4 regions of the Micromonospora coxensis genome follow, and region 1 is predicted to be linked to each of the others. Evidence: riboswitches for the same ligand, from Rfam matches in the RefSeq annotation. Region 1 holds a riboswitch; each other region holds the start of a gene.
The links. A riboswitch is a leader RNA that binds a small molecule or an ion and turns the genes downstream of it on or off. The one in region 1 is predicted to bind cyclic di-AMP.

Region 1 (7,649 bases):
GGTCAGCGGGTGGAGTCGGCCGGGTCGCCGGTGAAGAGGGCGAGCAGGTCGCCGACCTGGCGGTCCGACTCCGCCGGGTGCCGGAAGTGGCCGCTCGGGTTGACCGTGTACTCGTTGCGTCGCCCGACCCGGGTCCGTCGCAGGTACCCGCCGGCCTCCAGGTCGGCGACGATCGCCTGGGCGGCCCGCTCGGTGACGCCCACCTCGTCGGCCACGTCCCGCAGCCGGGCGGTGGGATTGCGGGCGATGGCGAGCAGGACGTGTGCGTGGTTGGTGAGGAACGTCCAGTTCCGGGTGCTCCCGTTCTCCGCTGCCATGCCCGCCATCGTATGGCCCCTCCTTCGGATTTACGGTCCGGGCCTCCCCGGACCGCGACCTTTCCGGCCCCACCGGGGAGAAGAGGACCAAAGCATGAAATGTGTATCACGTAAACCTTGACGTACCTTCTGCTGCGTGTGACCGTGGGGGGCGCGGCCGCCTCCGTCGCCGGCCGGTGCGACCAGGCCGATCACGCGCAGGACAGAGGTGCGGCAATGACCCTGACCGATCCCACCCAGGCGCTCGCCGAACTGCTCGCCGGTAACCGGCGGTTCGTCACCGGCGCGCCGCGCCACCCCAACCAGGATGCCGCCCACCGGGCCGCCGTCGCCGACGGCCAGCATCCCTTCGCGGTGATCGTCGGCTGCTCGGACTCCCGCCTCGCCGCCGAGATCATCTTCGACCGGGGCCTGGGTGACCTCTTCGTCGTCCGCACCGCCGGGCACACCGTCGGCTCCGAGGTGCTGGGCAGCGTCGAGTACGCGGTCAGTGTCCTCGGCACCCCCCTGGTGGTGGTGCTCGGCCACGACTCCTGCGGAGCGGTGCAGGCGGCCCGACAGGCGGCCCGCACCGGCGCCACGCCGCCGGGCCACCTGGGCGCCGTGGTCGACGCGGTGACGCCCAGCGTGCGGCGTGCCGCGTCGCAGGGTGTCGACGACGTCGACGGGATCGTGGACATCCACATCGCGCGCACCGTCGAGGCGCTGCTGGACAACTCGGCCGTCCTGGCCGGCGAGGTGGCCGCCGGGCGGTGCGCGGTGGTCGGCCTGTCGTACCGGCTCGCCGCGGGCGAGGCCCGGACGGTGGCCGCGGTGCCCGCCGACGTGCCGGACCGGGCCGGGGACGACCAGGTGGCCGTGGTCGCCCGCTGATCCCCGACACACGACGAGGGCCGCCCCGACCGGGGGCGGCCCTCGTTCCGTACGCGCCGGGCGCTACAGCAGCGACATGTGCACGTGGTCGGTGTGGTTCGACGGTCCGCTGTACGACTTCCAACCCGTCGCCGGGAACCAGATCTGCCGGTTCCAGATGACGTAGTAGATGCCCAGCCGGTCCGCGTTGCGGATCAGGAAGGCGGTGAGGTTGTTGCCGTACATCCGGGTGTCGTTGTTGTGCCAGGGGGCGAAGCCGCTGTTCTGCAGGGACCAGTCGCAGGCCTTGCCCTTCGGGTGCTCCCACGGCCCGCCGGGGCGGTAGCAGCCGGCGAACCGCTTGAAGCCGGCCCGGCGTACCTCCTTGTAGGCGTGCAGGGTGCGCGGCGTGACACAGCCCGAGGTGGTCGGGTCGTCCTCGCTGCACGACTCGGAGCGCCAGCCGCCGTCCGCCGTCCGGCCGGGGGCGATCCGGGCGACCGGGGACGTCGCGTCCACCAGGCCGCCGGTGAAGCCCTTGCCGCCGACGAGCGCGAGGGCCTTCTCCGCCTCCCGGCTCTCCCGGGCCATGTCGTTGGTGAGCTTCTGCTGCTCGCGAACCTCGGCGTCGAGCGCCAGCTTGGCCTGCTCCGCGCGGTTCTTGACGGCGGTCACCTCGGCCAGCTTCTGCCCGTTGACCATGTTCAGCTCGTCCAGGGCGGCCGCGCGTCGGACGAACGAGTCGGGCGCGTCGCTCTCCAGCAGCATCGACACCGCGCCGATCCGGCCGGTCCGGTACGACTGGGCGGCGATCTGGGTGACGTGCGGCTTGAGCGCCTCCAGCTCGTCCTGCGCCCGCCGTACCTCCATGGCGAGTTCGAGCTGGCGCTTCTTCGACTTCTCCAGCTTCGACTTCGCCTTGCTGTACTCGCGGTTGCGCAGCTCGATGACGTCGGTGAGCAACTTGGGCTCGTCGTCCTCCGCGTGCCCGGAGGGGGTGGGGGTCGAGGGGGCGGCAATGGCGGGGGCCGCGCCGGCGAGGATGGCCAGGGCGGCGAGCACGGACACCACCGGAGTCATCCAGCGGCGCAGGGGTGCCGTCACAGTGTTCCCTTCCGTCGACCGCCGACCGGGTTAGCTGACGGGTTCGGGACGGAAGTGGCCCCTACCGCTGTCGCGGATTCACCCCAGGTACCTGGTTCCCCGGCTCGCCTCGCGGCGATTGGGCGGCGGCACCGCAGGCGCCGCTGCGCGCCTTCGGCGGTGACCGGCAGCGAGGTTACCTGACAGTCGTACCGGTGAGCTACGTCCTGAACCCGACTAAAAGCGTTATTTCGTCGTGGCGTTGCGTGACGAGTGACGCGTTCGTCAGGTTCCGGGTCGTCGGCGGTCACGCTGTGGAGTTTCACCATGCGGTGTCCGTGCTCCTTCCGGGGTCGGGCCACCGTGCGGGGGCCGGGGTGGACGGGGTGCCGGGACGGCCCGCGCTCAGCGCCTCCAGCGCGGCGTCCCGGTCGACGGCGGGGCGAGGCTTCGGGGTGGGATCCGGGTCGCGCACCGGGTCGGCCTCCGGAGCGCGGCCGGCGGTGGTGACCAGCGCGGCCAGGCCGGTGGTCAGCGGTACGGCGGCGATCAGCCCCAGCGTCGCCACCGCGCTGCGGACGATCTCCTGGGCCAGGAACTCGCTGGTGAGGATCTGCCCCACCGGCCGGCTGTCGGCGGTCAGCAGGAGCAGCAGCGGCAGCGAGGCGCCGGCGTAGGCGAGCACGATGGTGTTCACCGTGGAGGCGATGTGCGCCCGGCCGACCCGGGTGGCGGCCCGGTAGAGCTGCATCCGGGACAGCCCGGGGTTGGCGTGCGCCAGCTCGGTGACGGTGGCCGCCTGGGTGACCGTGACGTCGTCGAGCACGCCGAGCGAGCCGATGATGATGCCGGCCAGCAGCAGCCCGTGCAGGTCCACGTCGCGCTGGTACATCGACAGCGTGGTGGCCTCCTCGCTGCCGAACCCGGTCAGGTGCGCGGCGGCGGTGGCCAGGCTGCCGAGGACTCCGGTCAGCACCAGGCTGCCGAGGGTGCCGAGGACGGCCACGGACGTCTGCGCGGTGATCCCGTGGGTGAGGTACAGCACCACGAACATGATCAGGGCGGAGCCGGTGATCGCGATCAGCAGCGGCGAGCCGCCGCCGGAGATGCCCGGCACCACGAAGGTGAGGAGGATGGCGAAGCTCGCGGCCAGCCCGGCGAGCGCCGCGAGGCCGCGCAGCCGCCCGAACGCCACGATCGCGGCCGCGAAGAGCGCCACCAGCCAGATCAGCGGTTCCCCCCGCTGGTGCTCGGCGATGTTGTAGCTGCTGGCCGTCGGGTCCGCCGGGTCGGTCAGCTCCACCAGCACGACCTCGTCGCCCACGGCGACGGTCGGTGCGCCCGGGCCGGCCGGCACCGGCGTCTGGACCTGCTGGCCGGCGTCCGGGCCCTGCTCGACCTTGACCGTCACCGTCCCGCACGGGCCGTCGGCCGTGCCGGGCGACCCCTCGGGCGCCTCCGGCGTCGGCGGGCAGGGCTCGGTCACCACCCGGGTCACCGTGCCGTGGTAGCGCGGCACGTCACCGCCGGTGTCCTTCGTCGGCGTGTCCCGCGGCCAGAGCACCAGCGCGACGATCACCGTGAGGACGAACAGCGGCACCACCGTCGCGACGAGGATCCGTCGCACCCCCGGCGGGGTGGACGGAGCGGGACGGGTGTGGTCGGCGCCCATTGCGAGTCTCCCAACGATCCAGAGCGAGGTACGTGTCAGCCGGCTGGTCGGTTCAGCGGATGGTGCCGGATGTCGTCGTCGACGCCCCCGGATCGCCGGGGAGTGCCGGCGTCGTCACGTACCGCGAGCGGACGTCGTGTCCGCCGGGTGGCGACGGGCCGACGACGGGCCCCGGCGCGGTACGCGGGGCGGTCGCGGCGGTGGGCGCAGGCGTCATCGTCGGTGAATGGTAGCCAGGGTGGGTGTCGGCTCGCCCGGTTCGCCCTGCCCGGAGCGCGCCGAAGCGGCATGTTGGAGGCATGGAGCAGCATGCCGGGCACGGTCAGCAGGGCGGGCGACACGGCGGGCACGACAAGCACGCCGGCCACGATCCCGAGATGTTCCGTCGCCGGTTCTGGGTCTGCCTGGTGCTGACCCTGCCGGTGGTGCTCGTCGGCGACATGGTGATGGACTGGTTCGGGTACTCCCTGGAGTTCCCGGGGCGCTCGCTGGTCGGGCCGGTGCTCGGCTCGGTGGTCTTCTGGTGGGGCGGCTGGCCGTTCCTGATCGGGGCCGTCCGCGAGGTGCGCGACCGGGCCCCGGGGATGATGCTGCTGGTCGCGATGGCGATCACGGTGGCGTACGTGGCCTCGCTGGCGACCAGCCTCGGCGCGTTCGACCTGGACTTCTGGTGGGAGCTGGCCGCCCTGGTCACCATCATGCTGCTGGGCCACTGGCAGGAGATGAAGGCCATCGGGCAGGCCCGGGGCGCGCTCGCCGCGCTGGCCGCCCTGCTGCCCGACGACGCCGAGCGGGTCGGCCCGGACGGGGCCGTCGAGCGGGTGCCGGTCGCGGCGCTGAGCGTCGAGGACGTCGTGCTGGTCCGTCCCGGTGGCCGGGTGCCGGCCGACGGGCGGGTCGTCGAGGGCTCGGCCGAGCTGGACGAGTCGATGGTCACCGGGGAGTCCCGGCCGGTGACCCGCGAGGTGGGGGACCGGGTGGTGGCCGGCACCGTCGCCACCGACTCGGCGATCCGGGTCCGTGTCGAGGCCGTCGGCGACCAGACCACGCTGGCCGGGATCCAGCGCCTGGTGGCCCAGGCCCAGCAGTCCGGTGGGCGGGCCCAGGTGCTCGCGGACCGGTTCGCGGCGCTGCTGTTCTACATCGCCACCGCCACCGCCGTGCTGACCGCCGTGGCCTGGTCCGCGCTGGGCGACCGGGACCAGGCGGTGGTGCGGACCGTCACGGTCCTGGTGATCGCCTGCCCGCACGCGCTGGGGCTGGCGATCCCGCTGGTGATCGCGCTCTCCACCGGGATCGCCGCCCGGTCCGGGGTGCTGGTCCGCGACCAGCTCGCGCTGGAGCGGATGCGGACCGTCGACGCGGTGCTCTTCGACAAGACCGGCACGCTGACGAAGGGCGAGCACGTGGTCACCGGGGTGGCCGCCGTGCCGGGCACCAGCGAGGACGAGGTGCTGCGGCTGGCCGCCGGGGTGGAGGCCGAGAGCGAGCACCCGCTGGCCCGGGCGATCGTCACGGCCGCCGCCGACCGTGGCGGCCCGGCCCCGGCCACCGGCTTCCGGTCGCTGCCGGGCCGCGGCGTGCGCGCCGAGATCGACGGTACGGCGTACGCGGTGGGTGGGCCGGCCCACCTGCGCGAGCAGGGGCTGACGCTGCCCGACGCGCTGACCCCGGAGGCCCGCCGCTGGGCGGAGCGCGGGGCGGCGGTGCTGCACCTGGTCCGCCTGCCGGACACCGTCCTCGGTCTGCTCGCCCTCGCCGACGAGGTGCGACCCGAGGCGCGGGAGGCGGTCGTCACGCTGCGCGCCGAGGGGATCCGGACCATCGCGATGATCACCGGGGACGCCCGGCCGGTCGCCGACGCCGTCGCCGCCGACCTCGGGTTCCGCCCGGGTGACGAGGTCTTCGCCGAGGTGCTCCCGGCCGACAAGGACGAGAAGGTGACCGAACTCCAGCGCCGGGGGCTGCGGGTCGCCATGGTCGGCGACGGGGTCAACGACGCGCCGGCGCTGGCCCGGGCGGACGTGGGCATCGCGATCGGGGCCGGCACCGACGTGGCGATCGAGTCGGCCGGGGTGGTGCTCGCCTCCTCCGACCCGCGCGGGGTCGGTGGCGTGGTCCGGCTCTCCCGGGCCGCGTACCGGAAGATGCTGCAGAACCTGGCCTGGGCGGCCGGCTACAACGTGGTGGCGCTGCCGCTGGCGGCCGGCGTGCTGGCCGGGGTCGGGCTGACGCTCGGCCCGGCGCTCGCCGCCGTGCTGATGTCCGGCTCGACGATCGTGGTGGCGCTCAACGCGCAACTGCTGCGGCGGGTACGCCTCTGACTCCGCCCGGGGTCGGTTAGCGTTGTCGGGTGCGGACGGCGACGGTGGCGACGACCGGGTGGTGGACCCGGCTGCTGCTGCTCGTCTGCACCCTGCTCGGACTGGCCGCCATGCACACCATCGGCCACGGCGGGCACGGCTCCGGCCACCCCGACGGCCACGCCGTCGCGCAGGGCCCGGTGCCACCGGCCGGGGCCCACGTCACCGCTGCGGAGGTCCGGGTCGAGCGGCCGGGGACGCCGGCCGTGGCGGGAGCCGCCACCACGACCACCGTCGTGCCGGTGGCCGGTGACGGGTGCCCGGACGACGGCTGCCGGCACGGGGCGGCGCTGCCCGCCGGTGACCCGGACGGTCACCCCGGGGCGTGGGGCGTCTGCCTGGCGGTGCTCGGCACGCTGACGGTGACCCTGCTGCTCGCGGCGCTGCTGCTCCGGTGGGGACGACCGCGCTCCGGCGCCCACCACCCCGCCGGGCGGTGGGTCGGGTCGCGCGCGCCTCCGGGCCGCCCCGTCGGCCTCCGGCTCGCCACGGTGTCGGTGCTGCGCAGATAGGACGCCCCGGCGCGGTTCCGCCGCGCCCGCCGTCCGCTGCGTCCGTCCTGACACCGAAAGGTTCGAATCATGCTCACTCGTACCATCGCGCGCCGTGCCGCCCTGGCCGGCGTCGCCGGCGCCGCCGTCCTCGCCCTCGCCGCCTGCGGCGGCGGCGACCACTCGTCCGACTCCGGCCACGGCATGCCGGGCGCCGGCGCCACCACCGGCGCCGCCTCCGCGAGCGCCGCGGCCGGCTTCGACGACGACGACGTGATGTTCGCGCAGATGATGATCCCGCACCACCAGCAGGCGGTGCAGATGTCCGAGCTGGCCGACGGCCGGGCCCAGGACCCGGAGGTCAAGAAGCTCGCCGCGGAGATCAAGGCGGCGCAGGCCCCGGAGATCGCCACCATGACCGGTTGGCTGAACGCCTGGGGTCGACCGGTGCCGTCCGGCAGCCCGGACACCGGCGGTCACATGGACCACGGCGGCATGTCGGGGATGATGTCCGACGCCGACATGGCGAAGTTGAAGGCCGCCTCCGGCACGGAGTTCGACCGGCAGTTCGTCACCATGATGATCGCCCACCACGAGGGTGCGATCACCATGGCCAAGCAGGAGATCGCCAACGGCGCCAACGCCGAGGCCAAGGCCATGGCGCAGCAGATCGTCACCGCCCAGCAGGGCGAGATCGACGCCATGAACAAGATCCTCGCCCGGCTCTGAGCCACCCGGCCGGGGACGCCCGGGGCCCGCTCACGGGTCCCGGGCGCTCCGCCGTACGGCCCGGGTGGGCCGTCGGCTCGTCGTGGGCGGAGCGGTCAGCCGGCGGTCCGTAGCACGTCCCGGCGTCGGTGGTACTCCTCGT
Region 2 (7,649 bases), 1.4 Mb from region 1:
CGTGGGCGTCGAACCAGACCAGCGCGAGGTCGTCGCCGTGCCCGGCGAGCGCGGCCTCGACCGGGGCCAACTCCACGCCGCAGTCACCACCGACGGTGACCACCAGTCCCCCGGCGACCCGGGCGAGCGCCGCGCGACAGGCGGCCAGGTTGTCGGCCAGGACGTCCAGCGCCGCCACCCCGCCGGACGGCCGGCCCGGCCGCTGGTCGACCGCCGCCACCACACGCTCGTCCGCCGGGAGCATCCGGGCGAGGGCGGCGCTGCCACGTCGGAGCCGGTGGGCGGTGCGGGAGCTGGAGCCCTGCCACTGCGGCACCTCCAGGACGGTCAGGCGCATCGGCCCGCTCACCGGTACGCGTCGAGCAGCGCGAGCACCGCCGCCGGGTCCTCGACGTGCGCGTTGTGGCCCAGGCCGGGCAGGGTCGCCACCGGCACACCGAGCGTGGCGAGTTGAGCGTCGGTGACCATCGGGTCGTGCTCGCCCCGGGCCAGCAGCACCGGCACGTCGGTGCCCGACAGCAGCGCCGGCAGGTCGGGGGCGCCGACCGCGAACGCCCCCGGGTCCATGGCCAGGCACCACCGCCCGTCCTCCCGCCGCAGTCCCGCCTCGACGACCGGGTGGTCGGGTGCGAACAGGCCGGTCAGCCCGGCCACCCGCAGGTAGCGGCGGGCCGCCTCGTCCCGGGTGGCGAACCAGGTCACCGGGCGTCGGGCCAGCTCACCGGCCTTGTCCAGCTCGGCCGGGGACCACACCGCCTTGATGCCGAGCCCGACGACCGCGTCGACCGGCAGCCCACCGGCGCGGGCGGCCAGCGCCAGCGCGACCACGCCGCCGAGGGAGTGACCGAGCAGCACCAGCCGCCGTGGCGACCGGTCGCCGAGCCGGGCGAGCCCGTCGGCGACCCGGTCGGCCAGGCCGGTGAAGGAGTACCGCGGCAGCGGTGGGGCGTACCCGTGGCCGGCCAGGTCGGGCGCCAGCCAGCGACCGGCCCAGCGCTGCTGGAGCAGCGGCGCCCAGGGCAGCCACACCTCGCCGGTCGCGCCCATGCCGTGCAGCAGCACGAGGACCCGTCCGGATCCCGCGTCGTCGTCCATGCGCCGCAGTGTGCCATCGCCGGGACAGCCGGCGCGAGTGCCGCAGACGCCCGACCCCGCACGCCCGGCCGTCGCCCCGCAGGGACCACCCGTGCACGAAGATGACGATAGAGTTCGATCTTCCGTGGGGTGGGGCGGCCACCCCCGCGAACCGGACGGGAGCGTGCCGTGCGTTCGAGGCACTGGACAGCGTCGATGGCAGCACTCGCGGTGGTCGCGTCCACCGCACTCACGGGCGGGTCGGTCATGGCGAAGGCCACCGCCCCGGACAGCGGCGTGGCGGCGGCGGGCGGCGTCCTGCGGGTCTACAACAACAACATCGAGAACCTCGTGATCAACAACCCGGACGGCACCTGCACCCGGGTCTCCGGGCCGGACCACCTGACCTCGATGCTGGTGGACGACGCCGGCCGGCCGGCCACCGCGGGGGTGGCCGCGCCGGACATCCTGATCGTGCAGCAGGTGCGCGGGACCGGGCAGGCCGAGGCGTACGCCGACCAGTTGTCGGCCAAGTTCGGCTACCCGGCCGGCACCTACGGGGCGATCGTGGCGTGGAGCGACCCCGAGCCGTGGGGGTCCAGCCACCACTGCAGCGACCAGAGCCTCGGTGACCTGAAGAAGAAGCAGACCAACGCCATCATCTGGAACACCCGCACGCTCAGCCTCGCCGACGGCGACATCTCCAAGTACTGGAGCGCGGGCTGGTTGAAGCCGGGCACGGCGTACGCCGGCGGCGCCGGCTGCACCCTCTACAAGCCGCCGAACAACGACACCGGCACCACCAACTACTACAAGTGGAAGCGCACCAGCGCCATCGCGGCCCGCTTCACCATCAAGGCGACCGGCACCTCGGTGTTCGCGGCCACCATGCACCTGCCGCAGGAGAACCGGCAGAACGCCTGCGCGGGCGACGGCTACACCGGGATCGCCGGCACCGGCATCCACCTCGGCGCGGACGCCACCAGCCTGATGAACGCCTCGACGATCCGGGTGGTGGGGATCGACGCCAACCGGACCGGCATCGCGGCGGGCACGCTGGGCGGGTACGGCATGACCGGCTACGGCGCGACGGCCACGCACGGCTCCAGCAAGATCGACTACCTCTTCGTCCGGGGCAGCGTGCAGTCGTCCCCCGTCGACCACACGGTGACCGGGACGAAGTCCAACCACCGGGCCCTGTACGCCTTCGTCACGTACTGACGCCGTCGCACGCGCACCGGGCGCCGGTCCCCTTCCGGGGGCCGGCGCCCGTGGCGTACGTGCGGGGATCAGGCGGAGTAACCGCGGGTGGCGATCCAGTTCGCGAGGTCGGTCGTGCTCAGCCAGTACTCCGGCAGGTTCGGGTCCGCCGAGTCGGCGATCCGGACCAGCTCACCGCCGTCGCGGTAGCCGACCACCGCCACGTAGTGGCCGCCCGGGAAGGAGTGCCAGCCGCCGTCGGTGTCGGTGACCGTGCCGGCCACGTTGGCCACCACGCCCCGCTCGGCGGTGACCGCGGCGACGATGTCGGCCCGGAGCCGGTCGATCTGGGCCGCGCTCGGGGTGCCGGCGAACATCCGGGTCCGGTACGGGTCGCCCTTGACGACCTGGTTCAGCACCCGGGTGGTGTCCTGCGCTGAGTTGGTGCCCATCTCGGTGGTGCCCAGCGGCCCGGCCAGCTCGTCCTGGGTCCGCTCGATGCCGGCCGCGCTGAGCGCGTTGCGCACCGCCGCCGGGCCGCAGGTGTAGTAGGTGAACTGGGCCTCGTAGTCGTAGTCGAGGATCTTCGACGACGGGGGCTTCGGGGCCGCCTTGCGGGTCACGTCCGGGTCGGCCTTGGCCTTCGTGGGGCTGGCCGCCGGGGTGGCGCTCGCCGAGGGCGAGGGGCTGGCCGCCGGGGTGGTGGCGACGCGGGCCTGGGCGCGGGTGGCCACGTCGGCCAGGCGCGGAGCGGCCTCGGCGACGGCGGCCGGGGTCTGCTGGCGGGCCGGCGACTCGTCGGCGCCGACGAACAGCGCACCGGTGCCGGTGGCCAGCAGGAGGGCGGCGGCGGAGCCGGCGACGACCTGGTACGGGCGCTCGGTGGCCAGGCGCCGCAACTGCCGCTTCAGGTGGTGATTCAACGTGTCCTCCACGGTACGAGGGCGGGAGCGGCACGCCGGACCGGCGCGTGACGGGACGTCACGCGCGGAACGGGATCTCGGGCCGCTCGGCGGGGGGAGCGCCCGGGCGTGGCCGGGCGTCGGGGCGGATGCCGGATGTCAGGACGCGACGGCGCGACCTATCGGCGGATGCACCCCGGTACCGAGGCAGGGATGGCGTGGTGCTGCACGAGGATGGAACTCCTTCCGATGCCGCCGACCGGGTTAGCTGACGGATTCGGGCGGGAAGATCGCCCTACCACGGGCCGTGGCCCGCGGATTCACCCCAGTGGTGCATGGGTCCCCGGTTCGTGGAATCCACGATTGAGCGGGTCGACACGGCGTCGCCTTGTGCGATCGGGAACCGCGCCGGACCGAGGTGACACTACTGGCCGGTATGCGCCGCGCCAAGCGCTGCGAGCTGCGTAAACGTGATCAAGGCGAGCAATTTCCGGGGCAGTCGCACACTGACGTCACTCAATGGGACGAGCGGTTTTCCGGGAACCGACGGGCGACAACCGGACAGCCGTGGCGACACGTCCCCGATTCGCCGCCACCACTGTCACGCCCTGTCACGCACGTCCGGTTCCCGCCGGCCGTGACCGGGCTCACCGAAATCCCGGTAACGATTTCGGCGCGGTCCGCCGCTCACCCGACCCGGGCCGGTCGCCACCGTGCCGCCGAGGCCGCGCGCGGCGCCGTCGCGGCGGCCCGGGACGCGGCGGGCGCCCGGCCGGGGCGCGACCGCTGCGCCGCCGCGTACGCCTCGACGGCGAGGGCACGGGCGGCGTCGGCCGCCAGTTCGGCGTCGCGCCAGGCCGACCGCTCCCGGGCGGCCGCCCGCCGGTAGGCGTCCCGCCGGCTGTCGCGTACCGCCCGGGCGAGCAGCACCTCCTGCTCGACCGGGTGCCGCCGGGGATCCCAGCCGTCGCGGTGGGCGAAGACGTCCCGCAGCCGCTCCACCGGCAGTTCGCCCCGCCAGTGGGCGGCCACCGCCGCCTGGTGCAGCCAGCGCTCCCGGGCGGCGTACTCGGCCGGGGTACGCGGGGTGCGCGGGGTGGGCAGCGCGTTGGCGACGGCGAACCGGCGGGCGGCGGCCTCCGCCTCGTCGTACGCCGACCAGGCCCGGTCCACCTCCTCCTGGGCGGCCAGCCACACCTCGCGCCGGCGGCGGGCGGTCTGCGCCGCGCCGGACGCGGCGACGGCGACCTCCTCGGCGTACCGGCGCAGGTCGGCCGCGTCGACGGCGGCCTCGGCCGGGGTCGGCCCGCCGGGCGTCGCCTCCTCGGCCGGGCGGTCCCGCTCGGGGCGGGCCACCAGCACGGTGAGCACGGTCAGGGCGAGCACGAGCAGCGCCGACCAGATGGCGGCGGCGGTCGGGACCTCGATCAGGAACTGGTAGAGGACGGTGTTCACGGTGCGGCACCTCCCGGGGAGCGGGACGCGGAAGAGGAGCCCGCACGCGCCACGGACGAGAGGGCCAGGGGCGCGTACGGGGGGTGAGGTCGGAGAGCGTGGTCGCGGGTCGCCCCCGCGCGGCGGTCAGCCGGCGGGCGGGGCGCGCGGGCCGGCCCCGGACGGGGTCGGCCCGCTCGGGACGGGCGGCGCGTCGGGCCGCGGGGCGGGCAGGGCGTCCGGCGCGACGGCCGCCTCGGCGGCGCAGGGCGCGGCCGGCGGGGCGTCGGCGAGGGCCTCCGGCGCACCCGGGACGCTCCCGGCGGGCGCGACGACCGGCGACGCGCACCCGGCGGTCACGACGGCGGGCCGGGCGGGAACCACCCGGTCGGCGGACGGCGGCGGGCCGGCACGGAAGCCGGACGCGGACGACGGCGGGCCGGCGAGGAACGCGGGGGCGGACGGGACCACGGCGGACCGCTGGGGCACCTCGTCCGGTACGACGGAGCCGCCGAGGGAGAGCGCGACGGCCACGGCGAGGCCGGTCAGCAGGCGGGAACTCCAGCACGCGACCCACCACAGAGGACTGGTGAGCGCGACCGGGAGCACGGCCCCACGCTACCGCCGATGCCACCGGCGCGCAGCGCCGCCGGGCGTGTCGTGGCACCTCGACGACCCTGGCGCGGCGGCCGGCGTGGCACGGGCGTGGGGAGCCACCGGGCGCGGTCGGCGCGCCAAGCGGTTGCCGACCGGGCGGATGCCGACGGCGAGCAGTCCGGACGGTGCCCGTCGGTCGGCCCCCGGCGGGCGGTCGCGGCGCGCGGGCCGCGCGGCGGGCGCTGCGGGTGACGGTGGGCCACGGCGGCCGCACCGGCCACCGTGGACACCGTTCAGGCCGGGTCGCGCCGGTGCGCGTACTCGACGGGTCGGCCGGCGGACGACTCGCCGGCGGCCGGACGCGGCGACGGGGCGGGCACGGACCGGGGCCGGGCGGTGGCGTCCTCCCGCGCGGCCGGCATCGCGGCGCCGCCCGGACCGGCGACGGCGGCGGGCGACGGACCACCGAGAGCGACGGTGGCCGGCGACCCGGCGGAGACGACCGGGTCCGGCGACCCGGCGGAGACGACCCCGTCCGGCGACCCGGCGGGGGCGACAGTGGCCGGCGGGCCGGCGGGAGCCGGGCGGCGGCGGGGCGCGAGGCGGCGCATCATCGGCGTCTCGACCCAGCGGTGCATCAGCCCGGCGAGCAGCAGGTTGACCGCCAGGAAGCCGAGCACCACCAGCGGCCCCCACCAGCCGGGCAGCCCGACCCCGAGGTACCCGGCGGCCCGCAGCACGGTGACCATCACCAGCACGTGCACCAGGTAGAAGGCGAAGGACACCTCACCGAGCCAGACCAGCCGGGGATGCCGCCACGGCGAGCGCCGGCCGCGCACGTCGGCGTCCGCGGCGGCGGCGATCACCAGGACGTACGCGGCGGAGAGGATGGCCGCCCACAGTTCGGCCCGGATCCACTGCCCCGCGACCACCCAGGTGGCCACGAAGATGACGCTGGCCAGCGGCAGCGCCGGCCCGCGCCACCGGCCGCGCCGCAGCAGCTCGGCGGCGGCCACGCCCAGCCAGAACTCGGTCGAGCGGACCAGCGGGAAGATCTGGGTGAACCACCAGGTGCTCTCCTTCGGCACCAGGAGCTGCCCCGGCCAGAGCGCCACGATCACCAGCGGCACCGCCACCACCACCGCCCAGAGCAGGCCGGCGGGGGCCCGGCGCAGCGCCGGCAGCACCAGCGGCAGGCAGAGGTAGAAGAACAGCTCGCAGGAGAGCGACCAGCTCACCGAGTTGATGCTGTAGAAGTAGCCCGGCGTCGGGTCCCACGCCTGCACGAGGAAGAGGTTCTCCAGGGCCGCGCGGGGCACCACCGGGTCGGCGAACCACCACATCACCAGCAGGGCCGCCGCCCAGGTCAGCACATGGTTCGGGTAGATCTTGGCGAGCCGCCGCCGCCAGAAGTCGCGCCGCCGCTCGCCGTCGCGGGCCGACCAGACCAGCACGAAGCCGCTGAGGATGAAGAAGAACTGCACCCCGGACAGCCCGAGGGTGAACAGCCCGTCGACCACCGCCTTGGCGTCGGGGTCGCCGACGATCCGCATGGTGCCGGCGTGGTAGCCGAAGACCAGCATCGCGGCCACCCAGCGCAGCCCGGTCAGCGACGGCAACCGGCTCGCCGGCACGGTGGCGGCGGGGGCGCCGCCGTCGGCACGGATCAACAACACCTACGTCCCTCCTCGGCCGCGTCGTCGCCACGGCCAGGACGACGTCCACCACGGTCCCGGGTGGGGACCGCCGCCGGGCACCCTACCCGCTCGTCACGGGCGGGCACATCGCTCCGGTACGCCGACGGGCCGGCCCCCGCGCTCGGAGGCCGACCCGCGTACGGCGGTGCGGATCAGACGGTGGCCATCACGTTGAGGATCCAGTCCCGGCTCTCCGGGACGGTCGCGTAGAAGGCCTGGTTGTCGCAGTTGGCACTGTTGACCGCCGACAGCACGCCCACCTGGTAGCGCAGCCCGTCGACCAGCTTGAACAGCGGGCCGCCCGAGTCACCGAAGCAGACGTCACCGTTGAGGCCCGTGGTCCGGATGCCCCGGCCGCCGTAGTAGTCGGTGTCGTCGATCGACTGCACGTACTGGGTCGCCCGTCGAAGGGTGGTCGACGGGGCGCAGCCGGCGCAGGTACGACCCCAGCCGAAGACGTAGGTGGTGGCGCCGACCTTGGTGGTGGCGGTGGGCAGCCGCACCGGCTGGGCGTTGGCCGACCGGTTCAGCTTGAGCATGGCGATGTCGTGGCTGGTCCGCACCCGCGAGGTGGAGATGTAGACGACGCCGCCCCCGCTGTTCCAGTAGATGCTCTTGACCCGGACCGAGAGGCGGGAGTCCGCGATCCGGCCGTTGCCGTCGTACAGGCAGTGCTTCGCGGTCAGCACCCAGTAGTTGCTGACGATCGAGCCGCTGCACTGGTAGCGGCCGTCCACCATCAGGG
Region 3 (7,649 bases), 3.2 Mb from region 1:
TGGCGAGGAAGACGATCACACCGGTCTGCCACGGACCGGTCCCGAACACGGCGATGAGCAGGTCCCCGACCGCGATGCCGAGGACCACGCCGACGATCAGCTCCACGGTGCGCCGGGTCCGGTTGCCCAGGGCGGCGGCGATCACGCCGACCGCGGCGGCCGGGGCGAAGGTCGGCTCGGGGTTGCCGAGCACCCGCCCGGCCAGCACCCACGCCAGGGCGGCGGCCAGACCGGCCTGGACGGCGACGATCAGGTACGTCTGCAACCGCCGGTAGCTGTCCCGGCCGATGCCCGAGAGCCGGTCACGCAGCGGTCCCGTAGCGTCCGCCGTCCTCTCCGTGAACCGCATGGGCGCGGGTACCCGGCCCGACGGACCTCACACCGGGTACGCCATGGTGCCGGTCAACGCGACCACCCCCGGCAGGCGGGTGTCCTGGCGCAGGAACTGCACCACCACCGGCACCGGAGAGCGCAGCACCAGCCCGTACGGCCGGTCGAGGCGGATCGCCTCCGGATCGATCAGGTCGTTGACGCGGACGTGCCGGATCCGCCGGCCCCCGACGAGGATCCGGTACGGCCCGACCGGGTCGACGTCCTCGTAGTACACGTCCAGTTCCAGTTCGGCCTCGCTGTCGGTGCCGTTGAGGACGCAGAGCTCGTCGAATCCGGTGAACTGCGGCTCCGGGCCGTGCCCGGGGAAGGGGATGTGTCCGCCGGGGACGACCCAGACCAGCGCGCCGACGTCCGCCATCACGCCTCCTCCAGCAGCCGTGCCAGGTCGGGGGTGAGCAGGACCCCGTCCGGGTCGAGCCGCCGCCGTACCTGCTGGAAGTCGTCCCAGCGCGGGTAGAGCGGGCGCAGCTCGCGCGCGGTCAGCCAGTGCTTCTTGCCCCAGTGCGGCCGTCCGCCGTACTGCCGGAAGACCGCCTCCATGTCCCGGAAGTACTCCTCGTACGGCAGGGTGGTGTTCTGCAGGCAGGCGATGGTGGTGGTCGGCCGACCGTAGGCGTTGCTGAGCCAGATGTCGTCCGGCGCGATGCTGCGCACCAGCACCCGCCACGCCGCGACCCGGCGGTGGCGGTCCTTCACCCGGCGGCGGACCTCGGCGAAGCAGGCCGGGAACGCTTCCGACGGCAGCATGTACTCGATCTCCTCGAAGCGCAGCTCCCGGTGCCGGGGGATGGTGCGGTGGGTGGGTCCCACCCGTACCTCCCGGGGCGCGGCCCACGGCGCGGACTCCGGGACCCGGGGCGCGGCCCACGGTCGCCCCCGCCCCGGCCCGTCCTCCCGGTTCATCGTGCGGATCTGGGTCAGGTCGCTGCGCGGGTACCAGTAGAAGTCCATGTTGCGGTTGGTGTGCTGCAACTCGGCCAGGTGGTCCAGCGTCCAGTCGACGGGCGCGCACCAGGCCCGACGGCGCAGGTCGAAGCAGGGCTGCACGTCGAGGGTGAGCTGGGTGACCACGCCCAGGGCGCCCAGGGACAACCGCACCGCCGGCAGCAGGTCCGGGTTGCTCGTCGCCGACACCTCCAGCACGTCGCCGGCGCCGGTGACCAGTCGTACGCCGGCGACCTGGGTGCACAGGTTGCCGAAGCCCAGGCCGGTGCCGTGGGTGCCGGTGGCGGTCGCCCCGGCGATCGACTGGTAGTCCACGTCGCCGAGGTTGTCCATGGCCAGGCCGGCCTCGTAGAGCCCTTCCCCCAGCTCCTTGAGCTTCGTGCCGGCGCCGACCGTGGCGAGGTCACCGTCGTCGTGCAGGACGCCGGCGAGGCGGTCCAGGCTGACCAGGATCCCGTCGGTACGCACCAGCGGGCTCGACGAATGACCGGAGCCGACCGGGCGGATCTTCGTCCCGGACTCCCGGGCGCGCGCCACCAGACGGCGGACCGCGTCCTCGTCGGCGGGCTCGGCGTACTCGGCCGGGGTGAAGGCGAGGCTGCCGGACCAGTTGACGAATTCCCCTGCCACGCGACCTCCTCCCCGCCGGACGGGCGGCTTACCCGTCGCCGGGCCGGGTAGTCGCCCGTGACGGCGGACCGAGCGGGGGTGGCGATGGATCAGGCGTGGTGGGTCGTCCTCGCGGTGCTGGCCTGGTTGGCGATCGGCCTGGTCACCGCGGCGGTGTTCGTCACCCGGGGCGGGCACCGCAACCTGCTGTGGTACCTGGTCGGTGGACTGCTCGGCCCGATCTTCGTGCCCATCGCCCTGGAGCGCGGCCGGGCCGGCACCCGGCGGGTGGACGTGCGCTCCCGCCCGCCCTCGGCCCGGGGCGACGGGCTGCGGGTGCTGGTGGGGCTGGACGGCTCGGCGGACTCCGACCGGGCCCTGCGCACCGCCGTGCGGGCGCTCGGCGGCACGGCCGGCGATCTGGTCCTCGTCGCCGTGACCAGCCCGGACCTGATCGACGTCGAGGCCGCCGAGGAGGACCGACGGGCCCGGCGCATGCTCGACGAGCGGGTCGCGGCGCTGCCGGCCGGGCTGCCCGCGCCGAGCACGGAGATCGTCGCCGGTCATCCGGTGGACGCGCTGCTGGCGGTCGCCGACGCCCGCGACGTCGACCTGCTCGTCGTCGGCCGGGCCGGGCACGGGCTCGGTGAGCGGCTGCTCGGCAGCGTCGCCGAGGAGTTGGCCCATCGTTCCCCTCGTCCGGTCCTGCTCGGCGGCCTGCCCGGGTGAGGCGTGCCCGTCGACGCGGCACGCGCCGGCGGACGGCGACGCCCGGCCGGTGCGGGACCGGCCGGGCGTCGGTGGTGCGGGGTGGTGCGTCAGAGGCTGAGCTTCTGGCCCGGGAAGATCAGACCCGGGTCGGCGCCGACGACGCGCCGGTTGCGCTCGTACAGCGCCTGCCAGCCGCCGGCCAGGTTCTTCGCCTCGGCGATCTGCGACAGGGTGTCGCCGGTGCGCACCACGTAGGTGTCGCCGCCGGCCGCCGGGGCGCTGCGCTGCTGGCCGCGCTGCTCGGTACGCGTCGACCGCTCGGTGGTGGCCTTGGCCGTCCGGCGCGGCTCGGAGCGCCGCTCCGACTTCTGCGACTTCTGCGACTTCTCCGACTTGGTGGCGTAGCTCTTCGTCGAGCCGCCCTTCTTGCCACAGGTCGGCCAGGCGCCGATGCCCTGGCCGTCGAGCACCTTCTCGGCGATCGCGATCTGCTCGCCGCGACTGGCCAGGTCCGCCCGGGAGGCGTACTTCTTGCCGCCGTAGCCGGCCCAGGTGCTCTGGGAGAACTGGAGGCCACCGTAGTAGCCGTTGCCGGTGTTGATGCTCCAGTTGCCACCGGACTCGCACTGGGCGATCGCGTCCCAGTTGACGCTGGCGGCGCTGGCCGGGGAGGCCGGCGCCAGCACGGCGGCGACCCCGGTGACCGCGCCGACGGCGAGCGTGCCGACGGCGACGCGGCGCGAGCTGACCCGTCGGTGACGGGCGACGTATGCAGTTGCCATGTGTGATCCTCCACGCCGACGAGGTGAGCTGTCGGGTTCGGGCCGAGGAGCCCGGCCGCCGTGGCGGCTTCACCCCGAGGTGACGTGCACCGAGGAACGTGTGGGTCCCCCGCTCCATGCCCAGGTGACAAGGTCCGTGGCCGGCGGCATGGATTAGGCGTTACCGACCCCGGTTGCCCGCGATCGCGGACGAGAACGACGTTAGGAACCGTTTCGGGGATTTGCCCACTTCTTGAGAGGTTCTTCACCCGGTCAGGCGAGGGCTCGCGGCCCCCGGTTGCGGACCTCGTGCAGCCGTGCACAATGCCCGGTCAACTCGGATCCCGCTGCCCCAGCCCGAGGGCCGCGGTCCGCCCGTCGCAGGTGAGTTCTCCCGGCTGCATGAGGACAGTGGGCGGTCGCCACACCTCGACCCGGTCACCGACCACTCTGGCCAGCAGGCACGAGCCGCGTCGGCCCTCGCGCAGCGCCAGGCCCACGGCGCCGTCGACGGTCGCCACGTCCCGCCGTACCCGGGGATCGAGGCGCAGCCGGTCGACGGCCGCCCCGACGGACCGCTCGGTGGCCGCCGGGCCGGTCGGCAGCGAGCGGCGCAGCCGCTCGTCGGTGCCCGACGGCAGGCTCGGCGCGGGACGCGGGGTGATCGGCGCGGTGGGCGGGCAGTCCACCTCGGTCACCGGATCGACCCGGTCGTCCGGCCGGTACCCGAGCCGGTGACAGAGCGTCACCTCGGCGCGCGCGGACTCGGACCCGTTCCAGTCCAGGACGAGCGCCTCGCCACGGACCCGGACCACCAGCGACACCCCGTCGCCGTCCTGCCGGGTGGTGCCGTCGAGGCTCATCAGGTCGACACCCTCACGCCCGGTGACCAGCCGGCCGAACTCGTCGGCCTCCCAGGGACGGTCCCGTGCGATCGCAGCGGTCACCTCGGTCAGCCGGGCCCGGGCCTGCTCCTGCGCCTGGCGCCGGGCGTCCGCCTCGTGGTCGCCGGCCACGCAGCCCGTGAGCAGCGCCGCCAGCACCACCGCGCCGACGATCCCGACGTTGCCCCGTACCGTCCGCATGAGCGCATTGTGCCCGCCCGGCGCCAGACGCGGCATCGGCCGGACGCGGACGGCCCGGGGGCGGACGCGAGGTCCGGCCCCGGGCCACGTCCGGTTCAGAGGGTACGGGCCAGCCGGTCGGCCAGCACCCGCGCGAACCGGGCCGGATCGGCGAGGTCGCCGCCCTCGGCGAGCAGCGCCATGCCGTGGAGCAGTTCGGCGGTCTCGGTCAGCGCCGGGTCGGCGGCGTCGCGCTCGTACGCGGCGCGCAGCCCGGTGACCAGCGGGTGGGTCGGGTTGAGTTCCAGGATGCGCTTGACCGCCGGCACCTCCTGCCCCATCGCCCGGTACATCTTCTCCAGCGTCGGGGTGATGTCGTGCGCGTCGCCGACGATGCAGGCCGGCGAGGTGGTCAGCCGGGAGGAGAGGCGGACCTCCTTCACCGTGTCGGCGAGCGCGCCGCCGAGGAAGGTGAGCAGGTCGGCGTACTCCTTGGCCTGGCGTTCCCGTTCGGTGCCGGCCTCCTCGCGCTCCTGCTCGGAGTCGAGGTCGACCTGACCCTTGGCGATCGAGCGCAGCGGCTTGCCGTCGAACTCGCCGACCCGCTCGACCCAGACCTCGTCGACCGGGTCGGTGAGCAGCAGCACCTCGTAGCCCTTGGCCCGGAACGCCTCCATGTGCGGCGAGTTCTCCAGCGTCGCCCGGCTCTCGCCGGTGGCGTAGTAGATCTCGCCCTGGCCCTCCTTCATCCGCGCGACGTAGTCGTGCAGGCTGGTGAGCTCGGCGGCGTCGTGGGTGGACTCGACGGAGACGACGTCGAGGATCGCCGCGGTGTTGTCCGGGTCCTCCAGCAGACCCTCCTTGACCACCCGGCCGAACTCGGACCAGAAGCTGCGGTAGCCCTCGGCGTGCGCGGTGCGCATCTCCTTGACCGTGGCGAGCACCTTGCGCACCAGCCGGCGACGGACCACCTGGATCTGCCGGTCCTGCTGCAGGATCTCCCGGGAGATGTTGAGCGACAGGTCGTGCGCGTCCACCACGCCCTTGACGAAGCGCAGGTAGCTGGGCATCAGCGCGGCGCAGTCGTCCATCACGAAGACCCGCTTGACGTAGAGCTGGACGCCCCGGCGGCCGTCGGCCATGTAGAGGTCGAACGGCGCGTGCGAGGGGATGAAGAGCAGCGCCTCGTACTCGAAGACGCCCTCGCCGCGCATGTGGATGGTCTCCAGCGGGTCGGCCCAGTCGTGGCTGACGTGCCGGTAGAAGTCGCGGTACTCCTCCTCGGCGACCTCGTCGCGCGGGCGGGCCCAGAGCGCCTTCATCGAGTTGAGCGTGGCCGGCTCGGCCTCGGGAGTGACCAGCCGGATGGGCCAGGCGATGAAGTCGGAGTACTTCTTGACGATCTCGCGGATCCTGGCGTGGTCGGTGTAGTCGTGCAGGTTGTCCTCACTGTCGACCGGCTTGAGGTGCACGGTGACGGTGGTGCCCTGCGGCGCGTCGTCGACGGTCTCCACCACGTACGTGCCCTCGCCGGTGGACTCCCAGCGGGTGCCCTCGGTCTGCCCGGCGCGACGGGTGACCAGGCTGACCCGGTCGGCGACCATGAAGGTGGAGTAGAAGCCGACGCCGAACTGGCCGATCAGCTCCTGGCTGGCGGCCTCCTTGGACTCCTTGAGCTTGCGCAGCAGCTCGGCGGTGCCGGAGCGGGCGATGGTGCCGATCAGCGAGACGACGTCCTCGCGGGACATCCCGATGCCGTTGTCGCGCACGGTCAGCGTCCGCGCCTCGGGGTCCGTGGAGATCTCGACGTGCAGGTCCGAGGTGTCGACGTCGAGGTCCTTGTCGACCAGCGACTCCAGCCGCAGCTTGTCCAGCGCGTCGGAGGCGTTGGAGACGAGTTCGCGCAGGAAGACGTCCTTGTGCGAGTAGATGGAGTGCACCATCAACTGCAGCAACTGACGCGTCTCGGCCTGGAACTCCAACGTCTCGGTCCGGCTGCTCACACCAACCTCCTCATCCCGGTGGTTCCGGTCCCCTCTGGGATCCGCGCAAAGGATACGAGCCGCCGTGGCGGTCCGGTCACGCCCGGTCGTCACCCGGGCCGGCGGGCCATCAGGAACGCCTGCGGGGTCGGCTCCGGGCGTCCCTGCCACTGCTCGGGCTCCCGGCACGCCCGGACCCGCACCTGCAGCCCGGCGGCCTCCAGCAGGGCGGCGACCCGCTCGGGGCGGCGGCGGTGGAAGACGAGGTCGACCTCGTGGCCCCAGGCGTCGGTGCGGTGCACCGGCTCGTCGCCGACCTGGAAGGCGAGCAGCGCCTGCCCGCCGGGGGCGAGGACCCGGTGGAACCCGGCGAGCGCCTCGGGCAGCCGGTCGTCGGGCAGGTGGATGACCGAGTACCAGGCGACCAGCCCGGCGAGGCTGCCGTCGGGCTGGTCGAGGTCCAGCATCGAGCCCACGGTGAAGCGCAGGTCGGGGTGGAGCCGGCGGGCCTCGGCGATCATGCCGGGCGACAGGTCGACCCCGCCGATGTCGAGGCCGAGGTCGCCCAGGTGCCGGGTGATCCGGCCGTTGCCGCAGCCCACCTCCAGCACCGGTCCGCCGCCGCCGGCGCGCACGGTCTCGGCGAAGGCGGCGAGCAGGGCGCGCTCCAGCGGCCGGACCGCCAGTTCGCCGGCGACGAAGTCGGTGTAGTCGGTCGCCATCGTGTCGTACGAGGCGCGGGTGGTGGTGAGGAAGTCCGTTGCGGTCACGGTCGCCGACCCTACCGCCGGGAGGTCGGGACACAGTGGATCCCACCGTGTGGACGGTCGTTCACTTTCGCAAGATTATGGAAACTCTTTCTTCTCGTGACTGATATTTCATTGGTCTTCCAACATCTTGCAGAGCCTCCTAGCGTGGTGCCGGGCCCGCGGTGCGTGGGCCCGCGCCCGAGCGCAAAGGAAGAGACGTGTCCCTCCGTACCCCGATGCACCTGGCGGTGGCGCTCGCGACCGCCACCGTCCTGCTGCCCACGGCGCCCGCCGCGGCGCGGCCCGCCGCGCCGCCGCCGGCCGGCGGCGCCGTCACCTCGTTCCTGGTCGGCGCCCACGCCCCGTCCGACGCCCGGACCGCCCGCGCGGCCGACCCCGCCCGGCTCACCGACGACCTCGCCGCGGTCGGCCGCG
Region 4 (7,649 bases), 2.1 Mb from region 1:
TCGCCGAGGTGCTCGCGAAGGGCCGTCCGTCCCGGATCGAACTCAACATGCGACTCGTCACCTTCATCGACTCCGTCGGCATCAGCGCGATGGTCGCCGGCTTCCAGACCGCCGAGGTCAGCGGCGTGAAGCTGGTCGTCACCGAGCCGAGCCGGTTCGTGCACCGGCAGCTCTGGGTGACCGGCCTGCTCGGCCTCTTCGGCGCTCCGGAGCCGTACTTCGCCGGCGCGGCCACCCCCGAGGTCCTGCCCGGCGCGTGAGCCGCGCACCCGTCACTCCCCGGCCAGCCCGGAGAGGTCGACGTCGGCCGCCTCGACGACCGCCCGTACCGCGGTGACCGAGGCGTACCCCTCGGCCAGCAGCGCGAGGTCCGTGCCCGGCTGCACCGCCTGCCCGGGTTCCTCCAGCGACGTCCGCACGAAGCCGTGCCCGGCCTCGGCCACCGTCATCTGCACCTGACCGAAGCTGGCCAGGCCGGCCCGGCGCACCCCGCGCAGCCGGCCGTGCGGCACGTCCGGCGCGTTGACGTTGAGCACGCTCTCCACCGGCCCGGCGGTGAGCCGGGGCAGCAGGTCCAGCGCCACCCGCGCGGCGGTGGCCCAGTGCCGGTCCGCGTCGCGTACCCGGGCGGCGGTGGAGACGGCGGCGCCGCCGCTCACGGCGGTGGCCTCGCCGGCGGAGAGCACGTCCAGGGAGACCGCCATGGCGCGGCAGCCGTTCGCGGCGGCGGTGAACGCCGCGCCGACCGTGCCGGAGTGCAGCACCGCCCGGCCCGCGTTGGCGCCCCGGTTGATCCCGGAGAGCACCACCGCCGGGGGCGGCCCGAACGCGCCGTGCACCGCGATCAGCGCGATGAACCCGGGGGAGCCGCCCACCCCGTACGCGGGCACCCCGGGCAGCCCGGGCAGCGGGTGCTCGCGGACCACCACGTGCCCGTCCCGCTCCACCGCGGTCATCGAGGCGCTGGTGCCGCTCGCCTCCTCCAGCGGGGCGGCGACCACCACGTCCAGACCCCGGTCGGCCGCCGCCCGGGCCAGCGCCTCGATGCCCGGCGCGGCGATCCCGTCGTCGTTGGTGACCAGCACCCGCAGCGTCATCGGTCGACCACCCGGTCGGCCAGCTCGTCCGGGGTGGTGCGCTCCTGCGGGCGGCTGTCGGCGGGGACCAGGCGGACCCGGTCGACCAGGCCGGTGATGGTGTCCAGGCGGCCGGTGCCCAGGCCGTGCCGGGTGACGTTCAGCGCCCCGGCCGCCGCGCCGGTACGGATCGCGGTGCGGATGTCGCCGCCGCCGGCGACCACGGCGGCCACCCCGGCGGTCATCGAGTCGCCCGCGCCGCGCGGGTCGGCCGCCTCCAGCCTCGGCATCTCCACCTCGAAGATCTCCCCGTCGACCAGCGCCAGGGCCGGCTCGGCGGCCCGGCTGACCACCACGTTCTCGGCGCCCGCCGCGTGCAGGTCGTACATGGCCCGGGTGAGCTGGTCCTCCTCGGCGCCGGCGGCCAGCCCGTCGGCGATCAGCTCCTCGTGGCTGACCTTGAGGAAGTAGACGCCGCTGGAGAGCACCGCCGTCAGGTGCGGGCCGGAGAGGTCCACCACCACCCGGCCGCCGTTGGCCCCCAGGTCGGCGGCGAACCGGCGGTAGAGGTCGGCCGGGACGAGGGACGGCTCGTTGGGGCCGCTGAGCACGCTGACCGGCGCGCGCAGCCCCTCGCCGAGCGACAGGTTGTGGAGCTCGTCCAGCTCGTGCCGGCTCAGCGGCGCGCCGACCACGTCGACGATCTCGTGCCGGGCGCCGTCGCGCCGGTCGTGCACGTACCCGCCGCTCGTCGAGTCGCGGCGGACCACCCGCAGGTCCACCCCCTCGGTGAGCAGCAGCGGCTCCAGCACCTCGCCGATCTCGCCGCCCAGGCTGGTGCAGAGCACCACCGGCACCCCGAGCGACATGATCATCCGGGCCTGCCAGACGCCCTGCCCGCCGGGGTGCAGGTGCAGCTCCGGCTGGTCGCTGGGCTGGTCCACGGTCACCGTCAGCCGGGGCGTCGGCGCGAAGACCATCACGTGTCCGCTCATCCGCCGTACCCGCCCATGTCCGCCTCCCGTGGCCGTCGCCGGACGCGGGATTCCCCGCCCCGCCCGCGACATGCGCGACCGGTCGCCGCCGACGTTGCCAGCCCGTCGCCGGTACGGGACTATCGTGCGACCGACGAGGAGTGGAGGGCGGAGTGGTCCGGCGGGAGACGTTCAGCTACACGGTGCAGGCGCGCTGCTCACGGGCGGACGCGGTGGCGCTGTTGAGCGATCTCGCCAGGCAGGGTGAGCTGCACCCGTTGATCGTCCGGGTCCGTGAGCTGCCGGCCCGTCCCGGCGCGCGGGCCAGCTACGCGATCACCGACCGGCTGGAGCTGGGGCCGTTGAGCTTCCCGGTCACGTACCAGGCCGACGTCCTGGTGGTCACCGACGACGAGATCGTCACGGTGGCGCGGCAGCAGCCCGGCACGACCGTGCGCAACCGCACCCGCATCCGGGAGGAGGAGGACGGCCTGCTGCGGGTGGACGTGGAGATCACCCTGGCCGCCCCGGCGCCGCTGTTCGGGTACGCCTTCCGCCAGGCCCGTGCCGCGCACCTGGGGCTGGCCAACCGGCTCGGCGCGGTGCTGGACCGGCTCGCCGACGGCGGCCCGGTCGCCGGCTGACCGCCGCGCTGCTCGCCCGCTTCCCCGGCGCCCGGGGCGGGGCACCGGACACACGTGCGGGGCCCGTCCAGACGGACGGGCCCCGCGACGCGGTACGGGTCAGTACACCGACAGGTGCACGTGGTTGGTGTGGTCGCTGGACGGGTCCCCACCCGCCCCGCTGTACGACTTCCAGCCGCTGCTGGGCAGCCAGATCTGCCGGTACCAGATCACGTAGAGCACACCGAGCCGGTCGGCGTTGCGGACGTGGTACGCGGCCAGGTTGTTGCCGTACGTCCGGTCGCCGCCGGTCGCGTCCCCGCCGAAGCCGTTCTTCTGCGCGGCGAAGTCGCAGGCCCGGCCCTTGGGATGCTCGCCGGAGCCGCTGGGGCGGTAGCAGGAGACGTACCGGGTGAAGCCGGCCGCCTTGCTCTGCTGGAGCGCGTTGAGCATCCGCGGGGTGATGCAGCCGTTGGCCGGGGTGGGGTCGTTGACGCTGCACGACTCCGGCGGCCACGAGCCGTCCGAGTTGCGCGGCGCCGGCCGGGCGTTCGCGGTGGAGGTGCCCCGGCTGGCGCCGCTGTCGGCGCGCGGGGCGGGCTTGTCGGCGGCGGCCACCGCCAGCGCCCGTTCGGCCTGCTGCTTGCGCTTGGCCATCACCGCGATCTGCTTGCGTTGTTCGACGATCTCGGTGTCGAGCGCGGCCCGGGTGCGGGTGGCCTCCTCCTTGGTGCGCAGCAGGTTGCGCAGTTCGCGGTCCTCGTTGCTGGCGACCGTCTCCAGCTCGGCGGCCCGGTCCAGGAAGCCCTCCGGCGAGGTGCTGTTGAGCAGCGCCGAGACGGGGCCGAGCCGCCCGGTGCGGTACGCCACCCCGGCGATCTCGCCGACCTTGCCGGTGCGCGTGGCCAGCTCCGACTCGATGGTCTTGAGCTGGTTGTTGAGTTCCTGCTGGCGCCGGGTGGAGCGCTCCAGCGCGGCCTTGGCGTCGATCCAGCCCTTGCTGGCGGCGTCGAGCTGGGCCCGCAGGGCGGGGGTGCCGCCCTCCTCGTCACCGGGCGCGGCGAGCCGGGTGGTGGGTGGGGCGGCGGCCACCGGCGGTGGCGCCGACGACACCCCGAGGGCGAGGGTGGCGGCGACCGCCGCCACCAGTCGGACAGTGGTACGTCGTACGTGCATGCACAATCCTTCCGTCAGCCGCCGACCGGGTTAGCTGACGGGTTCGGGACGGAAGATCCCTACCGCTGGCGCGGATGCACCCCACGTACCTGGTTCCCCGGCACGCCCTGGCGGGCGTTTAGGCGGCGGCCACCGCCGGCACCGTCGGGTGCCGCCTGGCGGAGGCCGGAACCGAGACTACCGGTACTGGTGTGACTGATGCCCGGTTCGTGACTGAGGGTACGGGAGGGAAGCCTGATAAAAGGCGCATAGCCGGATATTTGTATCACCATTCGACCGAGCCGCAGGCCCCCGGCGCCGCTCCCGGCTCGATCTGGAGGGTGGCGTGCTCGATGTGGAAGTCCTCGTGCAGCGCGCTGCGGGCGGCCGCCAGCACGGCGCCCACCTCGGCGCCGGGGTGCATGGTCAGGTGCGCCGAGGCCACCTCCATGCCGGAGGTGAGCGTCCAGACGTGCAGGTCGTGCACCTCGGCCACGCCGGGGACGGCGACCAGCCGGTCGTGCACCGCGGTCACCTGGAGGTGCTCCGGGGCGGCCTGCACCAGGATCCGGACGGCCGCCCGGCCGAGCCGCCAGGTGCGGGGCAGGATGAACAGGGCGATCGCCACCGCCACCGCCGGGTCGGCCCACCACCAGCCGGTGCCGGCGATCAGCAGCGCGGCCCCGATGACGCCGAGTGAGCCGAGCAGGTCGCCGAGCACCTCCAGGTACGCCCCGCGCAGGTTGATGCTCTCCCGCGCCCCCTCGCGGAGCAGGGCGAAGGCGACGACGTTGGCGAGCAGCCCCAGCACGGCCACCGCCAGCATCGGCCCGGTGCTCACCTCCGGGGGGTCGCCGAAGCGGCGTACCGCCTCGATGAGGACGTAGACCGCGACGCCGCTGAGCAGCACCGCGTTGGCGAGCGCGGCGAGCACCTCCAGTCGGTAGAGGCCGAAGGTGCGCTGCGGGTCGCGGTCGGCCCGCCGGGTGGCGGTGATCGCCGCCAGGGCCATCCCGATGCCGAGCACGTCGGTGAACATGTGCCCGGCGTCGGAGAGCAGGGCCAGCGAGCCGGTGGCGACGGCGGTCACCGCCTCGACCAGCATCAGCGCGGCGAGCAGCGCGAAGGCCGTCCAGAGCCGGCCCCGGTGGCGGTGCGCGGCGTTCGCGACCGACCCGTGGTGGTCATGACCTGCGCCCACGCCCACACCCTCCGCCGCCGGACCAACCCGACACCCAACCTATGCTCACATAGCTATGTGTGCAAGTGACTCCGTTCCCTTGATGGTCATGAAGTTATTGCCACGACACGCCGGTGCGCGGGGGCAATAACTTCATGATCAACCGGGGGGTGGGGAGGGGAGCGGTGCGGGGGCGGGGTCAGGGGGTGGGTTCGATGGTGGTGAGGCGTTGGGTGGCGCGGGAGAGGGCCACGTAGAGGGTGCGTACGCCGGAGGGCTCGGCGCGGATCTCGCCCGGGTGGACCAGCACCACCCCGTCGTACTCCATGCCCTTGGCCTGGAGGCTGGTCACCACCTGGAGCCGGGAGTTGGCGGTCCCCTCCAGCCAGCCGGCCACCTCGTCCCGGCGCGGCACCGGCGTGATCACGCCGACGGTGCCCTCCACCTCGCCGAGCAGCGCCTGCGCGGCCCGCACCGTCGCGGCGGCCAGCTCCGCCGCCGGGACGGTCAGCGCCACCGGCTCCACGCCGGTGGACCGGACCGCGACCGGCAGCTCCAGGTCGGGGTGGACCCGGCGGATCTCCTCCGCCGCCACCGCGAAGATCTCCGCCGAGTTGCGGTAGTTGGTGGTGAGGTTGAACCGGTGCCGACGACGCCGACCCAGCGCCTGGTCCCGGGCCCGGTCCAGCTCCTGCGGGTCACCCGTCCAGGCGGTCTGCGCCGGATCGCCCACCACCGTCCAGGACGCCAGCCGCCCGCGCCGGCCGACCATCCGCCACTGCATCGGCGAGACGTCCTGCGCCTCGTCCACCACCACGTGCGCGTAGTCGCGGTAGTCCTCCGGGCGCTCCCGGGCCGCCGCCCGCGCGGCCCGCTGCCGGTCGGCGAAGGTGCTCAGCTCGCGTACCCCGCCGGTGAGCTGGAACGGGTCGCGCCTGGGCCGCTTCGGCCGCACCGGCTGGCCGAGCAGCGCGTCCAACTCGTCGAGCAGGGCGACGTCGGCCACCGTCAACCCCGGCGACCCCGCCGTCCGGTACGCCCCCGACAGCAGGGTCGTCTCGGCCCGGGACAGGACGCCGGCGGCGTACCGGCGCAGCCGCGCCGGCCGGGCCAGCCAGTCCAGCACGTGCCGGGGGTGCAGCCGGGGCCACCACGCCTTGAGGAACTCCCGGAAGTCCGGCCGCTCGATGATCTCGTCCTCGAAGGCGGGCTGCTCCGGCAGGCGCGGCACGGCCAGCCGGCGCGCCTGGGCGTACAGCGCGGCGAGGACGGCGTCGAACGCGGCCCGGCGCACCTCGTTGCGGCGCGCGCCCCGCGACAGCGTCCGGTCCCGGATGCCGTCCAGCTCCCGCCGCTCCAGCCGCAGCAGCTGACCCCGGTACAGCAGGCGCAGCTCGTCGGGGCCGTCCGGCACCGCGTCGCGCACCGCCCGCTCCAGCACCCGCCGCATCCGCAGCGAGCCCTTCACCGCCGCCACCTCCGGCGGATCGGTACGGGTCGCCGACACGCCGGGGAAGAGCGAGCCGAGCGAGTGCAGGGTGGCGGTCTCCTCGCCGAGCGAGGGGAGCACCGAGGCGATGTACTCGACGAAGACCGACGACGGGCCGAGCACCAGGATGCCGCCGCCGGCGTACCGGGCGCGGTCGGAGTAGAGCAGGTACGCGGCCCGGTGCAGGGCCACCGCCGTCTTGCCGGTGCCCGGGCCGCCCGAGACGATCGTGACCCCGGAGCCGGGGGAGCGGATCGCCTCGTCCTGCTCCCGCTGGATGGTCGCCACGATGTCGCGCATCCCCCGGCCGGTGGCCCGGGACAGGGTGGCCAGCAGCGCCCCGTCGCCGACCACCGCCATCTCGGCCGGCGCCGCCTCCGGGTCGAGCAGGTCGTCCTCGATCCGGGTCACCTTCTCGCCCGAGGACTGGATGGTGCGCCGCCGCACCACGCCCAGCGGCTCGGCGGGCGTGGCCTGGTAGAAGGCGGCGGCGGCCGGGGCCCGCCAGTCGACCACCAGCGTCTCGGCCTGCTCGCCGCGCACGCCGAGCCGCCCCACGTGCAGCACCTGGCCGGTACGCAGGTCGAGCCGGCCGAAGACCAGCCCCTCGTGCTCGGCGTCCAGCACGTACCGCCGCTGCGCGGCGTGGAAGACCATCGCGTCCCGCTCGACCAACGCGCCGAAGTTGCCGACCCGGGCCAGTCGGTAACCCTCCTTCTCGGCCTGCGCGGCCGAGCGGCGCAGTTCGGCCAGACGGGCGTACACCCGGTCGAGATGCCGCTGCTCGGCGGCGATCTCCCGCTCCAGGGTGGTGTGGTCGGTCAAGGCGAGGGCTCCTGTGGCGACGGCGGCGCCGGACGCGGGCGCACGCCAGGCGGAATGAGGGTACGGGCCCGAGGCCGGGCCGTGTCGAGGCCATGCCGCCGGCCGCGACCTCCGCCACCTCCGGCCGGGCCGGGCGGGCCCCGCCGGTCGCCGCACGCCGACCCGTCGTGGTCGCCCCGCGCGGCGGTGTGCGGACGTCCGGCCACCACGCCGCGCCCCTGCCCGGGTGTGGGTCGACGCGGTACGTAATGCGGGCCGCCCGGCCGGGTCAGGCAGGAACGGGCGGGCCGGCCGGCGTCGGGTCGGCCGTGCCGGTCAGCACCCGCC

Region 2: linked by a shared signal. The riboswitch ahead of GA0070614_RS25050 (C39 family peptidase) and the one ahead of GA0070614_RS18790 (coiled-coil domain-containing protein) in region 1 are both predicted to bind cyclic di-AMP.
Region 3: linked by a shared signal. The riboswitch ahead of GA0070614_RS03990 (LysM peptidoglycan-binding domain-containing protein) and the one ahead of GA0070614_RS18790 (coiled-coil domain-containing protein) in region 1 are both predicted to bind cyclic di-AMP.
Region 4: linked by a shared signal. The riboswitch ahead of GA0070614_RS08770 (coiled-coil domain-containing protein) and the one ahead of GA0070614_RS18790 (coiled-coil domain-containing protein) in region 1 are both predicted to bind cyclic di-AMP.

Annotation. Positions count from the first base shown of each region.
Region 1 is NZ_LT607753.1:4,106,378-4,114,026, forward strand. Features, by position in the region: gene GA0070614_RS18780 (helix-turn-helix transcriptional regulator) at 3-326, opposite strand; gene GA0070614_RS18785 (carbonic anhydrase) at 534-1,190, shown strand; gene GA0070614_RS18790 (coiled-coil domain-containing protein) at 1,254-2,273, opposite strand; cyclic di-AMP (ydaO/yuaA leader) riboswitch at 2,278-2,408, opposite strand; gene GA0070614_RS18795 (YibE/F family protein) at 2,575-3,924, opposite strand; gene GA0070614_RS18800 (heavy metal translocating P-type ATPase) at 4,224-6,248, shown strand; gene GA0070614_RS18805 (hypothetical protein) at 6,278-6,799, shown strand; gene GA0070614_RS18810 (DUF305 domain-containing protein) at 6,869-7,507, shown strand; gene GA0070614_RS18815 (SHOCT domain-containing protein) at 7,603-7,649, opposite strand, start outside.
Region 2 is NZ_LT607753.1:5,483,949-5,491,597, reverse strand. Features, by position in the region: gene GA0070614_RS25065 (arginase family protein) at 1-337, opposite strand, end outside; gene GA0070614_RS25060 (alpha/beta fold hydrolase) at 346-1,095, opposite strand; gene GA0070614_RS25055 (hypothetical protein) at 1,291-2,295, shown strand; gene GA0070614_RS25050 (C39 family peptidase) at 2,364-3,197, opposite strand; cyclic di-AMP (ydaO/yuaA leader) riboswitch at 3,415-3,556, opposite strand; gene GA0070614_RS31470 (hypothetical protein) at 3,864-4,631, opposite strand; gene GA0070614_RS25040 (hypothetical protein) at 4,758-5,219, opposite strand; gene GA0070614_RS25035 (acyltransferase family protein) at 5,501-6,883, opposite strand; gene GA0070614_RS25030 (S1 family peptidase) at 7,057-7,649, opposite strand, start outside.
Region 3 is NZ_LT607753.1:900,389-908,037, forward strand. Features, by position in the region: gene GA0070614_RS03970 (FUSC family protein) at 1-349, opposite strand, end outside; gene GA0070614_RS03975 (sensory rhodopsin transducer) at 377-751, opposite strand; gene GA0070614_RS03980 (D-arabinono-1,4-lactone oxidase) at 751-1,968, opposite strand; gene GA0070614_RS03985 (universal stress protein) at 2,053-2,676, shown strand; gene GA0070614_RS03990 (LysM peptidoglycan-binding domain-containing protein) at 2,766-3,440, opposite strand; cyclic di-AMP (ydaO/yuaA leader) riboswitch at 3,439-3,610, opposite strand; gene GA0070614_RS03995 (hypothetical protein) at 3,752-4,504, opposite strand; gene htpG (molecular chaperone HtpG) at 4,600-6,486, opposite strand; gene GA0070614_RS04005 (class I SAM-dependent DNA methyltransferase) at 6,576-7,235, opposite strand; gene GA0070614_RS04010 (S8 family serine peptidase) at 7,433-7,649, shown strand, end outside.
Region 4 is NZ_LT607753.1:1,982,241-1,989,889, reverse strand. Features, by position in the region: gene GA0070614_RS08790 (STAS domain-containing protein) at 1-260, shown strand, start outside; gene surE (5'/3'-nucleotidase SurE) at 273-1,097, opposite strand; gene GA0070614_RS08780 (PfkB family carbohydrate kinase) at 1,094-2,071, opposite strand; gene GA0070614_RS08775 (hypothetical protein) at 2,224-2,694, shown strand; gene GA0070614_RS08770 (coiled-coil domain-containing protein) at 2,794-3,849, opposite strand; cyclic di-AMP (ydaO/yuaA leader) riboswitch at 3,853-3,984, opposite strand; gene GA0070614_RS08765 (cation diffusion facilitator family transporter) at 4,115-5,035, opposite strand; gene GA0070614_RS08760 (HelD family protein) at 5,208-7,322, opposite strand; gene GA0070614_RS08755 (alpha/beta fold hydrolase) at 7,591-7,649, opposite strand, start outside.